Linked DNA regions of Collimonas fungivorans Ter331. The protein of the gene in region 1 interacts with the protein of each later gene in a pairwise test. Links are inferred from orthologs where the notes say so. Each region holds a gene or a part of one and is shown on either strand. Other genes may lie near its edges.

Region 1 (16,915 bases):
TGCGCTGGCCGATCTGGACCTGCATCAGGTCGCCGGCCATCACGTATTCCTGGGCTTTGGCCACAGCCTTCAGGTAATCTTCTTTCTTGAATTCGCGGATGGTTTCGGTGCGCACCGAAGCCGAGGTGACCGGTGCATCGGCCGGGCGGCGCAGCATGTTGCGCAAGTCTTTCAGGCGCTGGCGGCCTTTGGAGAACGCTTCCGGCTGGGTCGGATCGGCATATACGATCAGGTACAGCTTGCCGGACAGGTTGTCGATCACCGCCAGTTCTTCCGTCAGCAGCAGCTGGATGTCGGGCAGGCCGAGATCGTCCCTGGGCGTCGAGTTGGCCAGGCGCTTTTCGATATGGCGCACCGTGTCGTAGCCGAAGTAGCCGGCCAGGCCGCCGCAAAAGCGCGGCAGGCCAGGGCGCAGCGCCACTTTATAGCGCGACTGGAATTCAGCGATGAAATCGAGCGGATTGCCTTCGCGGCTCTCGACCACCTTGTCGTTATTGAGCACTTCGATGCGCGTGCCGTAGCTGCGCAGCAGCGTGCTGGCCGGCAGGCCGATGAAGGAGTAGCGGCCGAAACGTTCGCCGCCGACCACCGATTCCAGCAGGAAGGTGTTCTTGCCGGTTTGCTGGGTTTGCGCCAGCTTCAGGTAGAGCGTCAACGGCGTTTCCAGGTCGGCAAAAGCTTCTGCGATCAGCGGGATGCGGTTGTAGCCTTGCGTGGCCAGCGATTTGAATTCGAGTTCGGTCATTGTTTCTCTCCAGGCCGCTATTGTAAAACAGCGGTGGTGTACTACAAAAAACGTTGCCTGGGCCCTAATACTGCGGAAGGAGCAGGCAGCGGCGATCTACGGACTTAGTTAGTCCAGGATTGCCAGCGTCGCCAAAGCCAGGCCTCAGGGGCGGCCAGGTAGACGGAGTGTTTTTTGTCGAGAAACATGAGTGGTTTAGATAAAGCAGTCAGTGACTTATATGTTGTGCTGCAACGAGCAGTGAAGCGACTATACCATCGGAATCGACATCTTGTATAGACTCGCCGTGATTGTATCCGTAGGGTACATTGAACACCGGGCAACCGGCGGCGCGCGCCGCCTGGGCGTCGTTGCTGGAGTCGCCGATGGCCACTACCTGCGCCGGCTGCAGCTGGAAATCGGCGCATACCGCCAGCAGCGGCATCGGGTCGGGTTTTTTCAGCGGGAAGGAATCGCCGCCGTAGACCACCTCGAAATAACCGCGCAAGCCGGTTTTTTCCAGCAGCGCTTCGGCGAACAGCAGTGGCTTGTTGGTGACGCAGGCCAGGCGCAGGCCTTTGGCGCGCATGGCTTGCAAGCCGTCCACCACGCCCGGGTAGAGCGTGGCGTAGCTGCCGTTGACCACGGCGTAGTGGCTTTGATAGGAATCCAGTGCGGCGCTGAAGCGCAGCTCCACCTCCGGCGCCGGATAATCGACGCCGAGCACGCGCCGGATCAGGTTTTCGCTGCCTTTGCCGACAAAATCGACGATCGTCTGCTGCGCCAGCGGCGCCAGGTCCAGTTCGGCGCGCATGCGGTTGACGGCGACGTGGAAATCCGGCGCGGTATCCAGCATGGTGCCGTCAAGGTCGATGATGGCGGCGGCGATGCCCTTCAGGGCGAGGATGCCTGGCGCTGCAGTGGTCATACGCTTGCCAGCTGGGTCCGCATGGCGTCGATCACGGCTTTGTAGTCAGGCTTGCCGAAGATGGCCGAGCCGGCGACAAAGGTATCGGCGCCGGCCTTGGCGGCGGCTGCGATGTTGTCGATCTTGATGCCGCCGTCGACTTCCAGCATGATTTCGCGGCCCGAGGCGTCGATGCGCTGGCGCGCTTCGGCGATTTTCTTGAGCGCTTCCGGGATGAACGACTGGCCGCCGAAACCTGGGTTGACCGACATGATCAGGATGATGTCGATCTTGTCCATCACGTAGTCCAGGTAATGCAGCGGCGTGGCCGGGTTAAACACCAGGCCGGCCTTGCAGCCGTGGTCGCGGATCAGCTGCAGCGAACGGTCGACGTGGTCCGATGCTTCCGGGTGGAAAGTAATGATGTTGGCGCCGGCCTTGGCGAAGTCCGGAATGATGCGGTCTACCGGGCGCACCATCAGGTGGACGTCGATCGGCACCTGCACATGCGGCCGGATCGCTTCCAGCACCAGCGGGCCGATGGTCAGGTTGGGAACGTAATGGTTGTCCATCACGTCGAAGTGGATCATGTCGGCGCCGTCGCGCACGACATTGCGTACTTCCTCGCCCAGGCGGGCGAAGTCGGCGGAGAGGATACTGGGAGCGATACGATAGGTTGGCATGGCGGCAATCCAGGAAGGGCGCTAAAAAGAGCGCTATTTTACCCTTTAGGCTCGCACCTGGCTGCCTTGCAGCTTGCGTCCGGGGATAAATTCGTGTGCAATGACCTGCTATATAGAGTATCTGAGAGTATCTGCAGTATTAATCAAGGAAACCCGCGAGGAAACCAGCATGGCCGCCTATGAATTTACCGTTTCTGTCAAAACGCAGTACCTGGAAGAGCAGTCCCAGCCTGACAGTTCGCACTATGTATTCGCCTATGCGATCACGATCAAGAACACCGGGCAGGTCGCGGCCCAGCTGATTTCACGCCACTGGGTGATCACCGACGCCAACAATCATGTCGAGGAAGTACGCGGCCTGGGCGTGGTCGGCCACCAGCCCCTGCTGCAGCCGGGCGAGCAGTTCGAATACACCAGCGGCACTTCGATGGCGACGCCGCAGGGTTCGATGACGGGCGAGTATTTCTGCGTGGCGGAAGACGGCGAGCAGTTCGAGGCGCGCATTCCGGAATTCATCCTGTCCCTGCCGCGCACCCTGCATTGATGCATTGGCGTTGCGCATTGACGTTGAACTATTGGGGCTGGCCGTCGTCTTTTGGGGGTACCGGTCTGGCGGGCGGCTTGCGCTCCGGCTTGCGGCCGGAAAACATGGTCCACCAGACAATGAATGCAAATAACAAGAAGGCGAAACACGCTTCGAGAGCCACTAACCACATAAAGAATCCTAAATGCTATTTAAACGTATCAGTCTACCCGCTTCTGCTGCCTTCATCATCGCACTCAGTCTAGCTGCCTGTACTACCACCCCAGTCACCCCGCCGGCGCCGGAAGGTCCGCGCCAGCCGGGCACGCCGACGGCGCCGTCCGCCGCGCCCGGCGCCAACTTGCGCGCGACCACCTTTGCCGCTCTGCCAGGCTGGGGCAGCGACGACTTGCGCCAGGTTCTGCCGGCGTTCCTGACTTCATGCTCGACCCAGGCGCGCAAGAGTGACTGGAAAGAGCCTTGTGCGGTGGCGGCGGGCCTGGACGGCAATAATGAAAGCGCGATACGGACGTTTTTCCAGTCCTTTTTCACGCCTTATCAGGTGATCAATCCTGACGGCTCGGACAACGGCCTGGTGACCGGCTACTACGAGCCCTTGTTGAAAGGTTCGCGCAAGCGCGGCGGCCCATACCAGACGCCGATCTACCGGGCGCCGGAAGACTTGCTGACGGTCGAGCTGGCCAGCATTTATCCCGAACTGAAGGGTTTGCGCCTGCGCGGCCGCCTGGTGGGGAGCAAGGTGGTGCCTTATCCGAATCGCGCTGAACTGGACAAGTCCGGCGTGCTGGCGGGCAAGGAAATCCTGTGGGTGGACGATCCTATCGACGCTTTTTTCCTGCAGGTCCAGGGTTCCGGCCGGGTCCAGATGAATGACGGCAGCAGCATCGTGCGGGTCGCTTATGCCGATCAGAACGGCTATCCCTACAAGTCGATCGGCCGCTACCTGGTGGATAAAGGCGAGCTGACCCTGGCCCAGGCTTCGGCGCAGGGGATCAAGGCCTGGCTGGCGGCCAATCCGGGCCGGCAGCAGGAGTTGCTGAATGCGAATCCGAGTTATGTCTTCTTTAAAGAGGAAAAAGTGACGGATCCGAGCAAGGGGCCGAAAGGCGCGCAAGGCGTACCGCTGACGCCGCTGCGTTCGATCGCGGTGGATCCGCAGTTCGTTCCGCTCGGCACGCCGGTATTCCTGGCGACCACGCAGCCGAACAGTAATGCGCTGCTGCAGCAGCTGGTGGTGGCGCAAGATACCGGCGGCGCCATCAAGGGCGCGGTCAGGGCCGATTTTTTCTGGGGGTTTGGCAATGAGGCCGGCGACAAGGCTGGCCGCATGAAGCAGCGCGGCATGATGTGGCTGCTGCTGCCGAAGCTGGCCGCCGCGCGCTAAGGGAATAAAGCCCGGCGCCGGCTGGCGGCGGGCCGTCGATGGCTATTTAGCGCAGGACCAGTACCGGGATCGTGGAGTGGGCCAGCACGCGCTGGGTCTTGCTGCCAAGGAATAACCGGCTAAGGCCGCTGCGCCCATGCGAAGCCATGAAGATCGCGTCGCAATGGTATTTTTCGGCGGCGCTGATGATTTCTTCGTCGGGATTGAAGGCTTGCGCTGTCAGCATTTCGCAAGGGACGCCGGCATTCCTGGCGGCGTCGGCGACTTTTTGCACATTGAGCTTGGCCAGCGCCAGCATGTTTTCTTCATAGGTGCCGGGGTCGGTGGCCATGGTGCTTTCAGCCATCGGCGAGAACGGGTAGGGCTCGGCAACCGAGAGGGCAATGATCCTGCCGCTGCTGAATTTGGCAAATTCAATCGCTGTATTGATGGCCTTGTCCGACAGGTGGGAGCCGTCGGTAGGTACAAGAATGGTTTTGAACATGGCTTGCCTCCTTCTGGTTGAAAAAGGTGTGTCGGTCAAAATCTGGCGATCTTGTCGGTAATATAGAGCCTTGATTCAAGAGCCTTGCTTAAATGTATAGACTGTTTGCAGGCAGGAAGATTCCTTGGATTTCTGTAAAGATTCCGCGTTACAGTCATCCTATCTCTTATATAGCGGCGCTACAATTAAGTTTATTCGACTCGAGTTACTAAATGGGATCTGCAATGACATACGAAAACATTCTGGTTGAAACACAAGGAAAAGTCGGCCTCATCCACCTGAATCGCCCCAAGGCCCTGAACGCCCTGAACGACCAGCTGATGAGCGAGCTGGGCGAGGCTTTGCTGAAGTTCGACGCTGATCCCGAGATCGGCTGCATCGTGCTGACCGGCAGCGACAAGGCGTTTGCCGCCGGCGCCGACATCGGCGGCATGGCCGAGCTGAGTTACATGGATGTGTTCAAGGGCGACTACATCACTCGTAACTGGGAGAAGATCCGCAGCGTGCGCAAGCCGGTGATTGCCGCCGTAGCGGGGTTTGCCCTGGGCGGCGGCTGCGAGCTGGCCATGATGTGCGACTTCATCATCGCTGCTGACAACGCCAAGTTCGGCCAGCCGGAAATCAAGCTGGGCATCATTCCCGGCGCCGGCGGCACCCAGCGCTTGCCGCGCGCCATATCGAAGTCCAAGGCGATGGACATGTGCCTGACCGCGCGCATGATGGACGCCGCCGAAGCAGAGCGCGCCGGCCTGGTGTCGCGCGTGGTGCCGCTGGAAAGGCTGCTGCAGGAAGCGCTGGAAGCGGCGATCGTGATTTCCTCGATGTCGTTGCCGGCAGTCATGATGATCAAGGAATCGGTCAACCGCGCCTATGAAACCACCCTGGCGGAGGGCATCAACTATGAGCGCCGCCTGTTCCACAGCACCTTCGCTACAGAGGACCAAAAGGAGGGCATGCAGGCCTTCCTGGGAAAACGTTTACCCGTTTTTAAAAATCTTTAACAAATCGCTTGCCATAGGGCGAAATGGTTTGCTATAGTTCGCCTCCCGTTGAGAACGACGCGAAATTACCGAGACAGCGAAGAGAAGTTAGGGCTGTTTTGAGAGTGGAGTTTGCGAGGGGAAAAGTGGGGTTGAAGGTGATGTGGTTGGTAAGAAGTTTTTCGGAAATGCGTAAAAAAGTAGTTGACGAAAAGCTGGAAACGCCACATAATCTCATCTCTCTGCTGCTGACAAACAAAACGATTTGTCGGCGCCGCGAACCGGTAAGAAGGTGACGCGAAGTAGAAGGTTCTTTAACAATTAACAGTCGATAAGTGTGGGCGTTTGATGGAAGTGCAGCGTCATTCATGTAAATGGGTGGCGTATAACTTAAAACATTAAATGTTCACAAAAGAAGAAAATAGGTCGCTTGGTTAAACAAGTGAACTGTCAGTATTTTGAGTGAGCGATAGCAGAGATGCTAGGCAGCAATGCCACAAAACAGAGATTGAACTGAAGAGTTTGATCCTGGCTCAGATTGAACGCTGGCGGCATGCCTTACACATGCAAGTCGAACGGTAACAGGGAGCTTGCTCCGCTGACGAGTGGCGAACGGGTGAGTAATATATCGGAACGTACCTTTGAGTGGGGGATAACTAGTCGAAAGACTAGCTAATACCGCATACGATCTACGGATGAAAGTGGGGGCTCGCAAGACCTCATGCTCATAGAGCGGCCGATATCTGATTAGCTAGTTGGTGAGGTAAAGGCTCACCAAGGCATCGATCAGTAGCTGGTCTGAGAGGACGACCAGCCACACTGGGACTGAGACACGGCCCAGACTCCTACGGGAGGCAGCAGTGGGGAATTTTGGACAATGGGGGCAACCCTGATCCAGCAATGCCGCGTGAGTGAAGAAGGCCTTCGGGTTGTAAAGCTCTTTTGTCAGGGAAGAAACGGGATGTCCTAATACGATGTCCTAATGACGGTACCTGAAGAATAAGCACCGGCTAACTACGTGCCAGCAGCCGCGGTAATACGTAGGGTGCAAGCGTTAATCGGAATTACTGGGCGTAAAGCGTGCGCAGGCGGTTGTGTAAGACAGGTGTGAAATCCCCGGGCTTAACCTGGGAATGGCATTTGTGACTGCACGGCTAGAGTGTGTCAGAGGGGGGTAGAATTCCACGTGTAGCAGTGAAATGCGTAGAGATGTGGAGGAATACCGATGGCGAAGGCAGCCCCCTGGGATAACACTGACGCTCATGCACGAAAGCGTGGGGAGCAAACAGGATTAGATACCCTGGTAGTCCACGCCCTAAACGATGTCTACTAGTTGTCGGGTCTTAATTGACTTGGTAACGCAGCTAACGCGTGAAGTAGACCGCCTGGGGAGTACGGTCGCAAGATTAAAACTCAAAGGAATTGACGGGGACCCGCACAAGCGGTGGATGATGTGGATTAATTCGATGCAACGCGAAAAACCTTACCTACCCTTGACATGTACAGAATCCCGAAGAGATTTGGGAGTGTTCGAAAGAAAGCTGTAACACAGGTGCTGCATGGCTGTCGTCAGCTCGTGTCGTGAGATGTTGGGTTAAGTCCCGCAACGAGCGCAACCCTTGTCATTAGTTGCTACGAAAGGGCACTCTAATGAGACTGCCGGTGACAAACCGGAGGAAGGTGGGGATGACGTCAAGTCCTCATGGCCCTTATGGGTAGGGCTTCACACGTCATACAATGGTACATACAGAGGGCCGCCAACCCGCGAGGGGGAGCTAATCCCAGAAAGTGTATCGTAGTCCGGATTGTAGTCTGCAACTCGACTACATGAAGTTGGAATCGCTAGTAATCGCGGATCAGCATGTCGCGGTGAATACGTTCCCGGGTCTTGTACACACCGCCCGTCACACCATGGGAGCGGGTTTTACCAGAAGTAGGTAGCCTAACCGTAAGGAGGGCGCTTACCACGGTAGGATTCGTGACTGGGGTGAAGTCGTAACAAGGTAGCCGTATCGGAAGGTGCGGCTGGATCACCTCCTTTCTAGAGTTTGCATGAAAGTTAAGCGTCCACACTTATCGTCTGTTAGTTAAGAAGAACAGGTATCGGTCAAAGGCTGTCGTGCAGAGATGCATGGTAGTTGATGGTAGGCTCGTACTGATCCAAGCGGGTCTGTAGCTCAGTTGGTTAGAGCACCGTGTTGATAACGCGGGGGTCGTTGGTTCGAGCCCAACCAGACCCACCAAAGATTTCCGGGGGTTTAGCTCAGCTGGGAGAGCACCTGCTTTGCAAGCAGGGGGTCGTCGGTTCGATCCCGTCAACCTCCACCAAGTTTCCTTGGTGAGAAATAGAAATGTCAAACCTAAGTCGGTGCGCAGGAGCGGCATTGGGATTTAGGTTTGGTCTTTTTAAGATCAAAAGCAATAACTGTTCTTTAACAATTTAGAAGAAGTAGTAAAGATTCGTCCATGACAAGACATTGTTGTGGATGGGTATGATTGTATCAAATCAAAAAGTATGTAAAGAGTTCTCAAAAGAGTCCATGGGCGCAAGCTGCATGGACAATGCGAAAACACTTTGGATACGGCAAACGCTAAACTCATAGAAATACCTCTATAACCGCTTTTTACTTGTGAACGCAGGTAGAAGCTAAAGTTATAGGGACAAGTGAATAAGTGCACATGGTGGATGCCTTGGCGATATCAGGCGATGAAGGACGTAGTAGCTTGCGATAAGCTGCGGGGAGCTAGCAAACAAGCTTTGATCCGCAGATTTCCGAATGGGGAAACCCGGCCCTAGTGGTCATTGCATACTGAATACATAGGTATGCAAAGCGAACGCGGCGAACTGAAACATCTAAGTAGCTGCAGGAAAAGAAATCAACCGAGATTCCCAAAGTAGTGGCGAGCGAAATGGGAACAGCCGCAAGTTTTAGCAGTGGACATAGTAGAACGACTTGGAAACGTCGGCCATAGAGGGTGATAGCCCCTTATACGAAATGATCATTGTGGAACTAAGCTTGCAACAAGTAGGGCGGGACACGTGTAATCCTGTCTGAACATGGGGGGACCATCCTCCAAGGCTAAATACTCGATATCGACCGATAGTGAACCAGTACCGTGAGGGAAAGGCGAAAAGAACCCCGGAAGGGGAGTGAAATAGATCCTGAAACCGTGTGCATACAAACAGTAGGAGCGGACTTGTTCCGTGACTGCGTACCTTTTGTATAATGGGTCAGCGACTTACATTCAGTGGCAAGCTTAACCGTATAGGGAAGGCGTAGAGAAATCGAGTCCGAATAGGGCGTTCAGTCGCTGGGTGTAGACCCGAAACCAAGTGATCTACTCATGGCCAGGATGAAGGTGCGGTAACACGCACTGGAGGTCCGAACCCACTAATGTTGAAAAATTAGGGGATGAGCTGTGGGTAGGGGTGAAAGGCTAAACAAACTTGGAAATAGCTGGTTCTCTCCGAAAACTATTTAGGTAGTGCCTCAAGTATCACCATCGGGGGTAGAGCACTGTTATGGCTAGGGGGTCATCGAGACTTACCAAACCATTGCAAACTCCGAATACCGATGAGTGCGAGCTTGGGAGACAGACGCCGGGTGCTAACGTCCGACGTCAAGAGGGAAACAACCCAGACCGCCAGCTAAGGTCCCAAAGATTGGCTAAGTGGCAAACGAAGTGGGAAGGCTAAAACAGTCAGGAGGTTGGCTTAGAAGCAGCCATCCTTTAAAGAAAGCGTAATAGCTCACTGATCGAGTCGTCCTGCGCGGAAGATGTAACGGGGCTAAGCCAGTCACCGAAGCTGCGGATATCAATTTATTGATATGGTAGGAGAGCGTTCTGTAAGCCTGCGAAGGTGTCTTGTAAAGGATGCTGGAGGTATCAGAAGTGCGAATGCTGACATGAGTAGCGATAATGGGGGTGAAAAGCCCCCACGCCGTAAGCCCAAGGTTTCCTGTTCAACGTTCATCGGAGCAGGGTGAGTCGGCCCCTAAGGCGAGGCAGAGATGCGTAGCTGATGGGAAGCAGGTTAATATTCCTGCACCGTCGTTAGATGCGATGGGGGGACGGATCGCGGAAGGTTGTCCGGGTGTTGGAAGTCCCGGTTCCTATATCAGAGAAGGCTGTTAGGCAAATCCGGCAGCGTAATTCAAGGGTATGGGACGAGCCAATTTATTGGTGAAGCAATCGGAAGTGGTTCCAAGAAAAGCCTCTAAGCTTCAGTCTAACGAGACCGTACCGCAAACCGACACAGGTGGGCGAGATGAGTATTCTAAGGCGCTTGAGAGAACTCGGGAGAAGGAACTCGGCAAATTTGTACCGTAACTTCGGGATAAGGTACGCCCATGTAGTTTGACTGGCCTGCGCCAGAAGGACGAAAGGGCTGCAATAAAAAGGTGGCTGCGACTGTTTAATAAAAACACAGCACTCTGCAAACACGAAAGTGGACGTATAGGGTGTGACGCCTGCCCGGTGCTGGAAGATTAAATGATGGGGTGCAAGCTCTTGATTGAAGTCCCAGTAAACGGCGGCCGTAACTATAACGGTCCTAAGGTAGCGAAATTCCTTGTCGGGTAAGTTCCGACCTGCACGAATGGCGTAACGATGGCCACACTGTCTCCTCCCGAGACTCAGCGAAGTTGAAATGTTTGTGATGATGCAATCTACCCGCGGCTAGACGGAAAGACCCCATGAACCTTTACTGTAGCTTTGCATTGGACTTTGAACCAATCTGTGTAGGATAGGTGGGAGGCTTTGAAGCGGGGACGCTAGTTCTCGTGGAGCCAACCTTGAAATACCACCCTGGTTTGTTTGAGGTTCTAACCTTGGTCCGTTATCCGGATCGGGGACAGTGCATGGTAGGCAGTTTGACTGGGGCGGTCTCCTCCCAAAGTGTAACGGAGGAGTTCGAAGGTACGCTAGGTACGGTCGGACATCGTGCTAATAGTGCAATGGCATAAGCGTGCTTAACTGCGAGACTGACAAGTCGAGCAGGTACGAAAGTAGGACATAGTGATCCGGTGGTTCTGTATGGAAGGGCCATCGCTCAACGGATAAAAGGTACTCTGGGGATAACAGGCTGATTCCTCCCAAGAGTTCATATCGACGGGGGAGTTTGGCACCTCGATGTCGGCTCATCACATCCTGGGGCTGTAGCCGGTCCCAAGGGTATGGCTGTTCGCCATTTAAAGTGGTACGTGAGCTGGGTTTAAAACGTCGTGAGACAGTTTGGTCCCTATCTGCCGTGGGCGTTGGAAATTTGAAGGGGGCTGCTCCTAGTACGAGAGGACCGGAGTGGACGAACCTCTGGTGTACCGGTTGTCACGCCAGTGGCATTGCCGGGTAGCTAAGTTCGGAAGAGATAACCGCTGAAAGCATCTAAGCGGGAAACTTGCCTTAAGATGATATTTCCCGGGAACTAGATTCCCCTAAAGGGTCGTTCGAGACCAGGACGTTGATAGGCTGGGTGTGGAAGCGTAGTAATACGTTAAGCTAACCAGTACTAATTGCCCGTGAGGCTTGTCCCTATAACCTTAGCAGGTTATATGATGAGCTTTTTTGTTTGCCAAGGTGACTATCCTCAACGATAGCAACACCGTTTGGACATTCATACCCAACCGGGTTCACTCACCCTAGTGAACTCGGTATAAAAAACTACTTCTTCTAAATTGCGTTCTTTGTTGCTCCAACCGGAGAACAAAAACGATACAAGTTATGCCTGATGACCATAGCGAGTTGGTACCACCCCTTCCCATCCCGAACAGGACCGTGAAACGACTTTGCGCCGATGATAGTGCTGCAACCAGTGTGAAAGTAGGTCATCGTCAGGCTTTTATTAAAAAACCCTCTGCATTCAACATGCAGAGGGTTTTTGCTTTGGGTTTTTGGTTTGCATGACCGATAATTTCCCGCAATTTCATCTTTCCGCTAACAAAACCACTGTGTTTTTACCCAGTTGTCCTGTATGATTCATTGATTCACATAAAGGCCATACTGCGATGATAGGTCGTCTTTCCGGGATTCTGCTCGAAAAAAATCCTCCCCAATTATTAATTGACTGCAATGGCGTCGGCTATGAGGTCGGTGTGCCGATGAGCACTTTTTATAATTTGCCGGGGCTGGGCGAGAAGGTTGCCTTGCTGACTCACCTGGCGATACGCGAAGATGCGCATGTGCTGTATGGCTTCGGCACTGCCGAGGAACGGAATGTTTTCAAGCAGCTGATCAAGATCAGCGGCGTCGGCGCCCGCACCGCTTTGTCCATCTTGTCGGGCATGTCGGTGCAGGATCTGGCGCAGGCGATCACCATGCAGGAGGCCGGCCGCCTCACCAAGGTGCCCGGCATCGGCAAGAAAACCGCCGAACGCCTGTTGCTCGAACTGAAAGGCAAACTGGGAGCCGACCTGGGACCGGTCGGCAGCCATCATGCCAGCGACATCAGCGGCGATATCCTGAATGCCCTGATTGCACTCGGTTATTCCGACAAGGAAGCGATGCTGGCGCTCAAGCAGCTGCCGGCTGACGCCAGCGTGTCGGACGGTATCAAATTGGCACTGAAAGCCCTGTCCAAGTTGTAATCGGGCAGGCTAAAGCTGATCATTATTGCTTTATTGATGGTGTAGATGTCTTTTTTTATATCTAATCGCTACAGTCTGGCTACAATCCGACCATGAGTATCCAAACCGACGATTTCGCCGAACAACGCATTATCGCTGCCACGCCTGCTTCGCCGAATGAAGAGGCGATCGAGCGCGCGCTGCGGCCGAAGCAGCTGGACGAGTACGTCGGCCAGGAAAAAATACGCGACCAGCTGCAGATATTCATTACCGCCGCCAGGCAGCGGCGCGAAGCTTTGGACCATACCTTGCTGTTCGGTCCGCCGGGCCTGGGCAAGACCACATTGGCGCATATCATTGCGCGCGAAATGGGCGTCAACCTGCGCCAGACTTCGGGCCCGGTGCTGGAACGCGCCGGCGACCTGGCTGCGCTGCTGACCAATCTCGAAGCCAATGACGTGCTGTTCATCGATGAAATCCATCGTTTGTCGCCGGTGGTGGAAGAAATCCTGTATCCGGCGCTGGAAGATTATCAGATCGATATCATGATCGGCGAAGGCCCGGCAGCGCGCTCGGTGCGCCTCGACCTGCAGCCGTTCACCCTGGTAGGCGCGACCACACGCGCCGGGATGCTGACCAATCCGCTGCGCGACCGCTTCGGCATCGTCGCCCGCCTGGAATTCTATACGCCGCAGCAATTGAGCAAGATCGTCACGCGCAGCGCTTCCTTGCTGGGGGCGCCGATCATGGACGATGGCGCTTTCGAAATCGCCAAGCGCAGCCGCGGCACGCCGCGCATCGCCAACCGCTTGCTGCGCCGGGTGCGCGACTACGCCGAAGTCAAAGGCAATGGCGAAATCACCAAGCCGATGGCGGATGCGGCGCTGGTGATGCTGGATGTCGATCCGGTCGGTTTCGACATCATGGACAGGAAACTGCTGGAAGCGGTGCTGTTCAAGTTCGGCGGCGGTCCGGTCGGCCTCGACAACCTTGCCGCCGCCATCGGCGAAGAACGCGACACGATCGAAGATGTGCTTGAACCGTATCTGATCCAGCAGGGATACCTGCAGCGCACGCCGCGCGGCCGCATTGCAACGCCGCTGGCATACACCCATTTTGGCGTGGCGGCGCCGCGCACCGGGCCGAACGGTGAGTTATGGGGGCAAAATTAATTCGCCGATTTCACCCACAGATGCCGATGCAGCAACCGGACAGCTGGCGGCAATGCAGATCTGGGTTGACGCCGATGCATGTCCCGGCGTCATCAAGGAAATCCTGTTCCGTGTCGCCGACCGGTTGCAGATCGTGGTGACCCTGGTAGCTAACAGGTTGTTAAGGGTGCCGCCTTCGCGCTTCATCAAGGCGGTCCAGGTGGCATCCGGTTTCGACGTCGCCGATCGTGAAATTGTTCGATTGCTGCAAGCGGGCGACTTGGTGATTACCGCCGATATCCCGCTGGCGGCCGATGTTCTTGAAAAGGGTGGCAACGCCTTGAATCCGCGAGGCGAGTTTTATACTAAGGACAACATTCAACAGCACCTGACGATGCGCAATTTCATGGATGAGCTGCGCGGCAGCGGCGTCGAAACCGGCGGTCCGGCGGCATTCAGCCAGAGCGACCGCCATCTGTTCGCAGCACAGCTTGACCGGTTTTTGCAGAAGTCGCGGAATCGATAAGTGTTTCTGATCAAGGCAGGACCGCGGGCCCGGTGTCGTCCCGCAATCCAGGTGTCGAAATGTCAATATTTCTGCGCTTGTGTAAAAATTGAACGTCACAGACAATACGATAGCCTTCACTAATAGTGTGCAAGTCAACCATGCTTATGTCTACCAAAGCTAACCGTTACGCCAACCAGCTTCTGGATGCGCGGGCGCGTGCCAAATTGATGCCGCTGCTGTCGGCCGCCGACGCGCTCTCGCCGATGGATGGATACGATATCGGCAAGCGCATCCTGGACGCCAGCATCGGCCAGGGCGATACCCCGGTCGGCCGCAAGGTCGGCTTCAGCAACCGCACCATCTGGCCGAAATACGGCATCACCGAAACCATCAATGCGCCGATCTGGGCGCACGTATTCGACAGTACAGTGCGCTACGCCGAAGATAACCGCGGCATCCAGAGCCTGGAAGGGGCGCTGCAACCGCGCATCGAACCGGAAGTAGTGTTCAGCCTGGGGCGGACGCCGGCGCCGGACGCCGACCTGGAAGAAATCGCCGACTGCATCGAATGGATGGCGCACGCCTTTGAAATCGTGGTGTGTCCTTTCCCGGACTGGAAGTTCGAAGTGGTTGATGCGATCGCCGCGTTCGGCTTGCACGGCACGCTGATCATCGGCGAGCCGCACATGCTGTCGACGACGACCCGTCGCAATCTCGCCAGCATGCTGGCCAACGCCAGCGTTTCGCTGTCTTGCTGCACTGAAGATTCGGTGACCCTGTGCGGCGCCGGTTTCGGCAGCGACGTGCTGGACAGCCCGGTGCACGCCTTGTGGCATTTGCACCAGGTGCTGAATGCGCAATCGCAGTTCACGCCTTTGCAGGCCGGAGAAATCATCACTACCGGCACCTGGACTGATGCCTATCCGGTGCAGGCAGGACAGACCTGGGTCACGGCATTTTCAGGCATCGCGCTGCCGGGCCTGACGGTATCCTTCGTGTAATCCGGCTGCTGCAGGGTATAGCGCCAGGCGAATAAAAATGCCGTTCAGCGAATCGCTTGAACGGCATTTTTTTTAGGAACAGCTGGCGAAGCAATTACTCTTCGCGCAGCCAGGTCTGGGTGCGGCCAAGCATCGGTACGCCGATATAACCGCGTACATTCAGTTTCTTGCCATCATCGGCGAGCGACATCTTGCTTTTGTAGACCTTGCCGTTGTCCGGATCAAGAATGGTGCCGCCGTTGTACTCGTTGCCATCCTTTTTCATGCCATTGATGATGGTCATGCCGAGGATAGGCTGGTCTTTCAGCTCGCCCTGGCATTTCACGCATTTCGGATTCTGGTCCTGGCTGGGATCGCGCAGCAGCTTTTCGATCTTGCCCCGCAGTTCGCCGTTGGCTTCGCTGATACGGATCAGCGCCTTGGGCTTGCCGGTATGGTCATCGATATTTTTCCACAGGCCGACTGCCGAGCTGGTGTCCTGGGCGAAGGCGCCGAAAGCCAGCAAAGCGGTGCTGGCGACGGCTGTCATCAAAAGTTTCTTCATGTTTTTGTCTCCTGTCTCTATCGCACCAGCTGCATTGCTGCAGGCCGGTGCAATCATTATTAAGAAATCAAGATACTTTTAATTTTGCAAACTGTTCGCGAAGTTTCTCAAGGGTACTCGAAAAATTGACCAGGCGTTCTCGCATTTGCGCAACCACCTGTTCCGGTGCTCTTGCTACAAAACTCTCATTGCCTAGCTGGGTCTCGGCTTTCGCCATCTCACCTTCAATACGAGTGATTTCCTTGCCCAAACGTTCCCGTTCAGCAGCAACATCAATTTCTACCTTGAGCAACAGCTTAGCATCGCCCACTATGGAGACCGGCGCAGGCGATTCGGGTAGAGTCTCTACTACTTGCACCTCTGACAATTTTGCCAATGCCTGCAGGTATGGAGCAAACGATAGCAAGGCCGCTTGCTGGTCCGCCGCGCCGGCGATGATCAGCGGCACTCGTACTGCCGGCGACAACTGCATTTCGCCGCGCAGGTTGCGGCAGGCGTCGGTCAGCGACTTCAGCTGAGTCATCCAGGCTTCCGCGCTTTCATCGATCTTTTCCAGGTCAGCTACAGGATAAGGCTGGCGCATGATGGAGTCGCCGGCCGGATCGAGCGTCTTGCCGGTCAGCGGCGCCACGCTTTGCCATAAGGCTTCGGTGACGAACGGGATGACCGGATGCGCCAGGCGCAGCACGACTTCCAGTACGCGCAGCAAAGTGCGACGGGTGGCGCGCTGCTGCGCTTCGCTGCCGTGCTGGATCTGCACCTTGGCGACTTCCAGGTACCAGTCGCAATACTCATCCCAGACGAATTTGTAGATGGCCGAAGCGATATTGTCGAAACGGTAATCGGCAAAACCCTTGGCCACTTCGGCTTCGGTGCGCTGCAGGAGCGAAACGATCCAGCGGTCGGCTTGCGAGAATTGCAGTTTTTCCTTGTCGCAGACGCCAGGCGTATGGCCGTCGAAACCGCAATCCTTGCCTTCGGTATTCATCAGCACGAAACGGGTGGCGTTCCACAGCTTGTTGCAGAAATTGCGGTAGCCGTCGCAGCGGCCGAGGTCGAAATTGATGTTGCGACCCAGCGTCGCCAGCGAAGCGAAAGTGAAGCGCAGCGCATCGGTGCCGAAGGCCGGGATGCCGTCGGCGAATTCCTTGCGTGTCGCCTTGGCGATGCGTTCCGCATCCTTCGGATTCATCAGGCCGACGGTACGTTTTGCCACCAGTTCTTCGAGCGTGATGCCATCGATCAGGTCAATCGGGTCGAGCGTATTGCCCTTCGACTTGGACATCTTCTGGCCATTGCCGTCGCGCACCAGGCCGTGCACGTAGACGGTCTTGAACGGCACCTTGCCGGTGAAGTGAGTGGTCATGATGACCATCCGCGCCACCCAGAAGAAAATGATGTCGAAGCCGGTGACCAGCACCGAGGATGGCAGGAACATCTTG
Region 2 (9,402 bases), 3.8 Mb from region 1 along the record:
TCTTTCCTGCAATGCCTGCGCCATCGTCGCAAAGCTGTCGTGCACGATCTCGAAACGCGGATCGGCTATCTCGGCCGCAGTGGCGATCGCCTGCGGATCCTTGTCGAAAGCGATCAGGCGGCCGCGCGGCCCCAGGCTTTGCAGGATCTTGCGGCTATGGCCGCCGCGCCCGAAAGTGCCGTCGACATAAATGCCGTCCGCACGCGCACCGGTAATCGCCAACGCACTGACAGCCTCATCCAATAACACGGTGCGGTGCTGGAACTCGGGCACCACTGATTCACTCATGGCAGGCCCGTCAGAACGAAAAATTGCTTAACACTTCGGGCATGCCAGCCGCAACTGCTTGCGACTCGCTCTCGGCCAGCTTGGCCGCATCCCAAATCTCGAAATGGCTTCCCATGCCCAGCAGCATCACCTCGCGCGTCAGGCCGACGGCCGAGCGCAGCTCAGGCGCCACCAGGATCCGGCCGGCCGAATCCAGTTCGACGTCGGAGGCATTGCCCAGGAAAATCCGCTGCCAGGCGCGCGCCGACATCGGCCAGGCCGCGATCTGTTCGCGGTGGCTTTCCCATATCGGGCGCGGAAACAGCAGCAGGCAGCCGTGCGGGTGCTTGGTCAGCGTCAAACGCCCCTCGCACTGGATGGTGAGCGCGTCACGATGCTTGGACGGCACTGCCATCCGCCCTTTCGCATCGAGATTTAATGCTGACGCACCCTGAAACACCGCACACGCTCCTTAATTTAATCTTGAAAATATTCTCTGCCGGCATGTAAAACCGCTCTGCAAATGCCCCACAAAAAAACACTTTTCCACACTTCCACCCACTTTAGAGGATGCACTATTCTAGGTCAAGCCATTTAGCTGCCGGCAATTGCAAAATACTCGAGTAAAGTCAATGACTTAGCGCTGGTATCTAACAATCGACCGAGAATGTTCTTACATTGAATTACTAAATAAATGAAGGACTTAGCGCGATATGTAAATGTCAGCTCTTAGATATACACATGTGTTTGCCGCGATTTTGCTGAAACAAAGGTTCACAATTGAACGAGCCTTCCTACATGCAAAATGAGACAGATCGCAGATAAAGCGGGGAGTAGGCGACTTGATAGCGCGGGATGAACTGCTGCAGATGACGGAATAAAATGAAATCCTGCTGTAACGATAGAAACCAGCCTCGAACAATGCACCACATTCGGGAACTAGGCTGACAACAATAGTGGCTTAACCCACTAGCCGGCCGCCGCGCACCCGCAAACCCTTCTTGGCCAGACCCGGCGCCAGCGCACTCAGGTGCGCCAGCGCATCGCCGCTATGGGCATGGCAGATCGCCACCGCCAACGCATCGGCGGCGTCGGTGCCCGGCAAGCCGGGCAACTGCAGCAGCCGCTGCACCATGTCCTGCACCTGCTGCTTTTGCGCCTTGCCATGGCCGGCCACCGCCTGCTTGATCTGCAGCGCGGTATATTCAGCCACCGGCAAATCCGCGCTGACCAAAGCGCAAATCGCCGCGCCCCGGGCTTGCCCGAGCAGCAGCGTCGATTGCGGATTGACGTTGACGAAGACTTTTTCGATCGCCGAACAATCCGGCGCATAGGTGCGGATGACCTCCGAAACGCTGGCCAGGATCACCTTCAGGCGCTGCGGCAGATCGGCGTCCGGCGTCTTGATGGTGCCCGACGCGATATAGCTGAGCTTGTTGCCCTGCTTGTCGATGACGCCAAAACCTGTGGTCCGCAGACCGGGGTCGATACCGAGGATTTTCATATACCCAGACGATGGCCGAAGCGCCGGTCGCTGCTGCTTAGTGACGGAAGTGGCGAGTGCCGGTGAGTAGCATGACCACGCCATGTTCGTCGGCCGCATCGATCACTTCCTGGTCGCGCATCGAACCGCCCGGCTGCACCACGCAAGTGGCGCCGGCGTCGACCACCACATCCAGGCCGTCGCGGAACGGGAAAAACGCATCCGAAGCCACCGCCGAACCGACCAGCGACAAACCTGCATTCTGCGCCTTGATCGAAGCGATGCGGGCGGAATCGACCCGGCTCATCTGGCCGGCGCCGACGCCCAGCGTCATGCCGTTGCCGCAAAACACGATGGCGTTCGACTTGACGAACTTGGCGACGCGCCAGGCAAACATCAGGTCCTGCAGCTGCTGCTGGGTCGGCTGCTTCTTGCTCACCACTTTCAGTTCGCTCAGGGCGACGTTGCGCGCATCCGGCGATTGCACCAGCAAACCGCCGCCGACGCGCTTGAAATCGTGCAAGTTGATGTTGTGCGCCAGCGGGATTTCCAGCAAACGCACGTTCTGCTTGGCGGCAAACACCTGCTTGGCCTGCTCAGTAAAGGACGGTGCGATGATCACTTCAACGAACTGCTTGGCGACCGCTTCAGCCGCGTTGCCATCCAGCTCTTGGTTGAAGGCGATGATGCCGCCAAAAGCCGAAGTCGGGTCGGTCTGCAGCGCCTTGCTATACGCCTCCAGCGGATTGTTGCCGATCGCCGCGCCGCAAGGATTGGCGTGCTTGATGATGACGCAGGCGGTTTCGCTGAAAGTCTTGACGCATTCCCAGGCCGCATCGGCATCGGCGATATTGTTGTAAGACAGTTCCTTGCCTTGCAGCTGCTTGTAATTGGCCAGCGCGCCCTCGACATGGCGGGTATCACGGTAAAACGCCGCCGACTGGTGCGGGTTTTCGCCGTAACGCATTTCCTGCACTTTTTCGAAATGCAGGTTCAGCGTTTCCGGATAAGCGCTGCGGGTAGCGTGCTGCTTGTCTTCGCCCAGCGAAGTGAAATAATTGGTGATGGCGCCATCGTACTGGGCGGTATGGGCGAACACCTTCTTCGCCAGCGCGAACTTGGTGCCGTAGCCGACTTCGCCGTCGTGCGCCTTCAGCTCGGCCAGCACGCCCGCATAATCGCTGGGATCGCACAGCACGATCACATCCTTATGGTTCTTGGCCGACGAGCGCAGCATGGCCGGGCCGCCGATGTCGATATTCTCGATCGCGTCCTCCAGCGAGCACTGCTCCTTGGCGATGGTCTGCTGGAACGGATAGAGATTTACCACCACCATGTCGATCAACGGGATCTGGTGCTGCGCCAGGGCCGCCACATGCTCAGGAAAGTCGCGGCGCGCCAGGATGCCGCCGTGCACTTTCGGATGCAGGGTCTTGACGCGGCCGTCGAGCATTTCCGGGAAACCGGTGTAATCCGCCACTTCGGTGACCTTGATGCCGTTATCGGCCAGCAGCTTGGCGGTGCCGCCCGTCGACAGAATATTCACGCCCAGCGCCGACAACTCTTTTGCGAAATCAAGTATCCCGGTTTTGTCGGATACGGAAATGAGGGCTTGTTTAATCATGATGAAAACTCTGGAAGGGAAGGAAAACGGATAAATACATCATTGGCGGGAAACACTGCCTCCTTTAGCGAGGACGGCAGCTTGCTGTCAGTTTCTGGCTTGGCGCCGCTGATCCTTGGACTGCCTGCTACAAAAGACCGTGCTGCTGCAATTTCTTGCGCAAGGTGTTGCGATTGATGCCCAGCATTTCGGCGGCATGCGACTGGTTGCCTTCGGCGCGCGCGATCACGGCTTCCAGCACCGGTTTTTCGACCGTGGAAATCACCATGTCATACACATTCGACGGCGGCTGCTCGCCCAGGTCCTTGAAATATTTTTCAAGGCTTTGCTTCACCACGTCTTGGATACTTTCTTTGCTCATTCTTTTTTACTGTTCTTTTTTTAGGATTCAGGCAGTTCCATCAGCGTTCGGTCCATGGCGTCATGCCCACCTGGTGCCCGCCTGCCGGGAAATTCCTGCATCTGTTTCTAGTTGATCTGATTCAGGCCGCCAGCATCTGCTCGGCCACACCGTATTGTAACCGCTCCCCAAACGCAAACTGCGATTCGAAGAAGCTATTTACTGCGGCCAGCTGCTGGCCGCAATCTTCCAGCAGGTTCATGCGTTGCCGAAATGCTTCGCCGCCGGGCAAATCGCGCACATACCAGCCGATATGCTTGCGGGCGGTGCGCACTCCCAGGTAATCGCCATAAAATCCATAATGCGCACGCAGGTGTTCATCCATCAGCTGTTGCACTTCCGTCACCAGCGGCGCCGGCAAATATTCCCCGGTGCGCAAATAGTGCTCGATCTCGCGGAAAATCCACGGCCGGCCCTGCGCCGCACGTCCCACCATGATGGCGTCGGCCTTGGTGTACTCCAGCACTTGCCGTGCTTTTTCCGGCGTCGCGATGTCGCCGTTGGCCACCACCGGGATCGTGACCGCGGCCTTGACCGCGGCAATCGTCTGGTATTCGGCATCGCCGCTATAGCCGTCAGCGCGCGTGCGGCCATGCAAGGTCAGCATGGCGATGCCGCTGGCTTGCGCCAGCCGCGCGATATTCAAGGCGTTCTTGTTGAGGCGGTCCCAGCCGGTGCGGAATTTCAGCGTGACCGGCACGTCGACCGCGCTCACCACCGCTTCCAAGATCTTCGCCACCAGTTGCTCATCTTGCAACAAAGCCGAACCGCACCAGCTGTTGCACACTTTCTTGACCGGACACCCCATGTTGATGTCGATGATCTGCGCACCGTGGTCGACATTGTATTTTGCGCACTCCGCCAGCATCAGCGGATCGGCGCCGGCGATCTGCACCGCCCGCGGCTCCATCTCGCCATCGTGGTTGATGCGGCGCGAAGTCTTCTCGGTCTGCCACAGGCGCGGATTGGAGGCTGCCATTTCCGACACCGCATAGCCGGCGCCCAGCTCTTTGCAGAGCTGCCGGAACGGTCTGTCCGTGACGCCCGCCATGGGCGCCACAAAGACGTTGTTACGCAGGAAATAAGGGCCAATATTCACGACGGCGTCACTGACTCGAGATGGAATCACAAGGGGAAAGGCGTCATTTTATCCCGATTGCCGAGGCAAGCGGGGTTTTGCACAATCAAAGTTCGTCTTCGGCCGAGGTGCTGGAACTGCGCAGATGCTGGGTGGCGTAGTGGATCAGCTCATCCAGGCCGCGGCCGTCGGCGCCGTAAGTGGCCACTCCTATCGACAGCGCGAGCCGGATCGACCAGTTTTCGATGTTCACCGGATGGTGCTTGAAATGGCCGAGGAAAGTCTCGGCCAGGTTATCGGCGTCGACCGTGTCGGTAGCCGGCAACACATACAGGAATTCGGTGGCGTTCCAGCGTCCGCCGCTGTCGGTCTTGCGCAGCTGGGCGCCGGTATCCTTGGCGAACGCCGCCAGGATATTGTCGGCCACCGCCCAGCCGTAGAGGTCGTTGATCTTGTGGAAATCGTCCAGCTGGCAGTACAAGATGGATAACGGCGACTCGTCGACGACTGTAGCCGCCACCGCTTCTTCATAGACGTGCACGATGCGGCGCCGGGTCAGCAAGCCGGTCAGCGAATCAAGCTGCGCCTGGCGCGTGAGCAGGTGCGACAGGTTGGACTGCTTCCAGATCACTTCACAGACATGGCCGAAAGCCTGGAACGAGGCAAACCCGGTTTCCGAAAAATAATCCTCGCTGTCGGCGTAAAACACCATCATGCCGTGCATGCGGGCTTTTTCCGAACGCAGCGGTATGGCCAGCGCAGCCTTGGCCGAGCAACGCTCGGGATGCGCTTGCCAAGGGGTAAACAGGGCATGGAAATCGCTGTCGTGGCCAGCCTCCCAATCGGCGACCTGGGCAAACGGCGCAACGTAGTCGAAACAATCCTTGGCCAGTTGCCAGTTATCCGACTCGTCCAGCGCCTTACCGACAATTGCCGCCGGCTTGATGGTCGCTTCCGAATCGTCCTGGCAGAAACCGACCCACACCAGCCGGATATGCGGACTGGCAGGCAGGACCATCTGGCACAGGCGTTTCACGCTTTCACGGCCGCTATAGGCCTGGGGCAGGGTTTGCAGCAACTGGTGCAACACGCCGACCAGCGCCAGCTGCTCATCGTTCAGCGCCGGCGCCGTGGTGGCGGGCGCACTCTGTTTCCCCGCGGCCGCATCAACCACTTCGGCCAACGGCACAGGGGCAGCGGTACGCTGCGCCCAGGAGGGAAAGAGATTAAGTTTCATGCTGGCAGTCCCGCTGTTGTTTTAATTCTTGTTAGCAAGATTAGCACAAGCACGCTGCTTTTATCGCAACTGTTTTTGCAACAGCTTATACAGATTTATAGCGATTCCCGGCACTTGCCGCGAAAGCCCAACATAAGCGGAAAACCGCCAGCGGCATCAATGTTGCAAACCGCGCTTATTGGTCGATTTCATCCAGCGACAAGGCGTCCAGGTGCGCCACGTCGGCCCAGCCGTCCACCCGCAACGGCTGCGGCCATTCCGGATTCCAGCTCAGGCGGTTGATGCTTGCATTGAAAATATCGCAACTGCGCGCCTGCTCCAGCGGCAGCTTGTGGGCAAAACGGTAAATGCAGTCGAGCACCCCGCCGTGCGTGACTACCGCAATCCGACACAAATTCGGACGCAGATCGCCCGGCGCCAGCAAAGCCGACAGGGCCGCCACCGCCCTTGCGTAGAATTCGCGCATGGTTTCCGCCACGTGCTGGCCGGCCGGGTACCGGACATCGACAGCGCGCGCCATCAGCGCCGCATAGGCTTCAGGAAAACGCTCGGCCGCTTCCGGATAACGCAAGCCTTCCAGCGCGCCGTAGCAACGCTCCCGCAACCCGCTTTCGAGGCGCAGGGCCATGCCGCGCGCTTCGGCCAGAGGTGCGGCGGTTTGTTGCGCGCGCTGCAGGTCGCTGCAAAAAACGGCGTCCAGGGCGATGCCGTCCAGGCTGCGCGCCAACGCCAGCGCCTGGCGCTGGCCGGTCGGATTGAGCGGAATGTCCAGGTGGCCTTGCAGCCGGCGCTCCAGGTTCCAGTCGGTTTCGCCGTGGCGTATCAGCAGGATTTCGGTAGTTGGCATGGGCTTTCTGCAGGGCTGGCGCTTACAAGGCGGGATTCAGGGTGTACAGGCTGACGATCGAGGTCTCGCCCAGGATGTGTCCGCGTATCGCCGCCAGCGCTTGCTGGCCGGTGAATTTGCCGTCCACCGGCAAGCGCGCGATGTCCAGCGCGTACACGGTGAAAACATAGCGGTGCACGGTCTCGTCGTTCCATGGCGGGCACGGGCCGTCGTAGCCGAAATAATCGCCGCTCATCGCGGCGTCGCCGGCAAACCAGCCGGTATAGTCGTTCAGGCCGTGGCGCGCGCCAGGAATCGGGCTGCCGTAGATTTCCGGACCCGGCTTGCCGCGCGAGGTGACGCGGTCGCTGAAGGTTCCGGCTTCAATCGACGTCGCATGCGGCGGCAGGTCGACCAGCACCCAGTGGAAAAAATCGACGCGCGGCAGTTCTGCCGGCACCGTCTTGCCTTCCTGGTTGACATCGTCGCCGCGCGACGGCACGTCGGGATCGCAGCAGACCAGCGCCAGCGATTTTGTGCCGGCGGGCGGTTCGCCCCAGCCCAGGTGCGGGTTGTGGTTGGCGGACAAGGTGACGTGGGTCTCGGGATGCACTACCGCGAAAGCAAATTCGCCGGGGAGATAGGCACCGTCGTTGAAAGAATGGCTCCAGAGGTTCACGGTAAGCTCCTGTCGTAAAGTAATCAGGCTACAGCAAAAGCGGATTACCCGGGACTTACGCTTTGGCGGCCGGCGGTTTTACCTGCAGCCAGAAGGTCACCGGGCCGTCATTGGTCAAAGACACTTTCATGTCGGCGCCAAAACGGCCGGTCGCGACCTGCCGGTGCCGGCTGGCGGCCTGGCCGGCGAAATAGTCGAACAGGCGGCGCCCCTCTTCTGGCGCCGCCGCCGGCGTGAACGAAGGCCGGGTGCCGGACTGGGTATCCGCCGCCAGCGTGAATTGCGGCACCAGCAGCAGGCCGCCGCCAATGTCGCTCAGGCTGCGGTTCATCTTGCCGGCGTCGTCGGCGAACACGCGATAGGCCAGCAGCTTGGCCAGCAGCGCGTCCGCTTCTTTTTCACGGTCGCCGCGCTCGGCGCACAGCAGCACCATCAGGCCGCCATCGATGGCGCCGATAGTCAGGCCGTCGACCGCCACGCTGGCGTGGCTGACTCGCTGCAGCAGGCCGATCATGCGGTCAAGGTCACCCGGGCGAACTTGCGCTTGCCGACCTGTATCACGAAGGTGGCGGCGTCGACTTTCAAGCCCTTGTCGCTGACCACCGCGCCGTCGATCCGCACCCCGCCCTGCTCCACCATGCGCAGCGCTTCCGAGGTCGACGGGCAAAGATTGGCTTGTTTCAGCAGCTGGCCGATGCCCAGCGGCGCGCCGCTCAGCGTCAGTTCAGGAATATCGTCCGGGATGCCGCCCTTGGCGCGGTTGTTGAAGTCGCTCAAGGCGTCTTCCGCCGCTTGCTGGTTGTGGAAGCGCGCCACGATTTCCTGCCCCAGCGCAACCTTGATGTCGCGCGGATTCTGGCCGCCTTCGACTTGCGCCTTGTAGGCGGCGATCTGCGCCAGCGACTTGAACGACAGCAGCTCGTAGTAACGCCACATCATGACGTCTGAAATGCTCATGATCTTGGCGAACATGGTGTTGCCCGGCTCGGTGATGCCGATGTAGTTGCCCTTGGACTTGGACATCTTCTCGACGCCGTCCAGCCCTTCCAGCAGCGGCATGGTCAGGATGCACTGCGGCTCCTGGCCGTAATCCTTCTGCAGCTCGCGGCCGACCAGCAGGTTGAATTTCTGGTCGGTGCCGCCCAGTTCCAGGTCCGACTCCAGCGCCACCGAATCGTAGCCCTGCATCAGCGGGTACAGCAGCTCATGCACCGAGATCGGGGTGCCGGCCTTGTAACGCTTGGTGAAATCCTCGCGCTCCAGGATCCGCGCCACCGTGTATTTCGCCGACAGCTGGATCATACCGCGCGCGCCCAGCTGGTCCGACCATTCCGAGTTGTAGCGGATTTCGGTGCGCGCCGGATCCAGCACCAGGCTGGCCTGGGCGAAATAGGTCTTGGCGTTTTCTTCGATCTGTTCGCGCGTCAGCGGCGGCCGCGTCACGTTGCGCCCCGACGGATCGCCGATCATCGAGGTAAAGTCGCCGATCAGGAAAATCACGTTATGGCCGAGATCCTGCAGTTGCCGCATCTTGTTCAGCACCACCGTATGGCCGAGGTGCAGGTCGGGCGCGGTCGGGTCCAGGCCCAATTTGATGCGCAAGGGTTTGCCGCTTTGCTCGGAGCGCTGCAGCTTGCGCGCAAAGTCGCTCTCGATCAGCAGTTCGTCGACGCCGCGCTTGGTGATCGCCAGCGCCTCCTGGGTCCGGTCCGACAGGACCAAGGGGGTGTTTTCAACGGCAGCGGCTGCCTTCGGTGATGCGTTGTGGGAATCGTGAGCCATATAGGGAATTAAAATCCAGCGAAAAT

The links.
Region 2: the proteins of ruvA (region 1) and ruvC interact in binary tests that used the Escherichia coli proteins (3 or more experiments, as listed by UniProt). The link is inferred for Collimonas fungivorans Ter331 from one-to-one orthologs.

The regions. Positions count from the first base shown.
Region 1 is NC_015856.1:822,974-839,888, forward strand. Bases 10,676-13,500 are described here. They hold ruvA (Holliday junction branch migration protein RuvA), read left to right. Parts: upstream 10,676-11,711; coding sequence 11,712-12,290; downstream 12,291-13,500. Other genes in these bases: ruvB (Holliday junction branch migration DNA helicase RuvB), read left to right, coding at 12,383-13,441; CFU_RS03685 (YaiI/YqxD family protein), read left to right, coding at 13,494-13,500. Outside these bases: trpE (anthranilate synthase component I), read right to left, coding at 1-745; CFU_RS03620 (phosphoglycolate phosphatase), read right to left, coding at 954-1,652; rpe (ribulose-phosphate 3-epimerase), read right to left, coding at 1,649-2,314; Co2+/Mg2+ efflux protein ApaG, read left to right, coding at 2,484-2,858; mltA (murein transglycosylase A), read left to right, coding at 3,043-4,242; CFU_RS03640 (universal stress protein), read right to left, coding at 4,289-4,726; CFU_RS03645 (enoyl-CoA hydratase), read left to right, coding at 4,951-5,727; more of CFU_RS03685, read left to right, coding at 13,501-13,946; CFU_RS03690 (2-keto-4-pentenoate hydratase), read left to right, coding at 14,087-14,929; CFU_RS03695 (DUF2147 domain-containing protein), read right to left, coding at 15,024-15,458; CFU_RS03700 (valine--tRNA ligase), read right to left, coding at 15,541-16,915. UniProt on the Escherichia coli protein: The RuvA-RuvB-RuvC complex processes Holliday junction (HJ) DNA during genetic recombination and DNA repair.
Region 2 is NC_015856.1:4,636,102-4,645,503, forward strand. What follows is about bases 1-2,711. They hold ruvC (crossover junction endodeoxyribonuclease RuvC), read right to left. Parts: upstream 1,772-2,711; coding sequence 1,229-1,771; downstream 1-1,228. Other genes in these bases: rsmH (16S rRNA (cytosine(1402)-N(4))-methyltransferase RsmH), read right to left, coding at 1-288; mraZ (division/cell wall cluster transcriptional repressor MraZ), read right to left, coding at 299-727; purH (bifunctional phosphoribosylaminoimidazolecarboxamide formyltransferase/IMP cyclohydrolase), read right to left, coding at 1,809-2,711. In the rest of the region: more of purH, read right to left, coding at 2,712-3,374; CFU_RS20575 (Fis family transcriptional regulator), read right to left, coding at 3,502-3,735; tRNA dihydrouridine synthase DusB, read right to left, coding at 3,857-4,873; CFU_RS20585 (GGDEF domain-containing protein), read right to left, coding at 4,959-6,089; CFU_RS20590 (histidine phosphatase family protein), read right to left, coding at 6,265-6,936; CFU_RS20595 (YbhB/YbcL family Raf kinase inhibitor-like protein), read right to left, coding at 6,959-7,594; dtd (D-aminoacyl-tRNA deacylase), read right to left, coding at 7,650-8,108; tyrS (tyrosine--tRNA ligase), read right to left, coding at 8,105-9,376.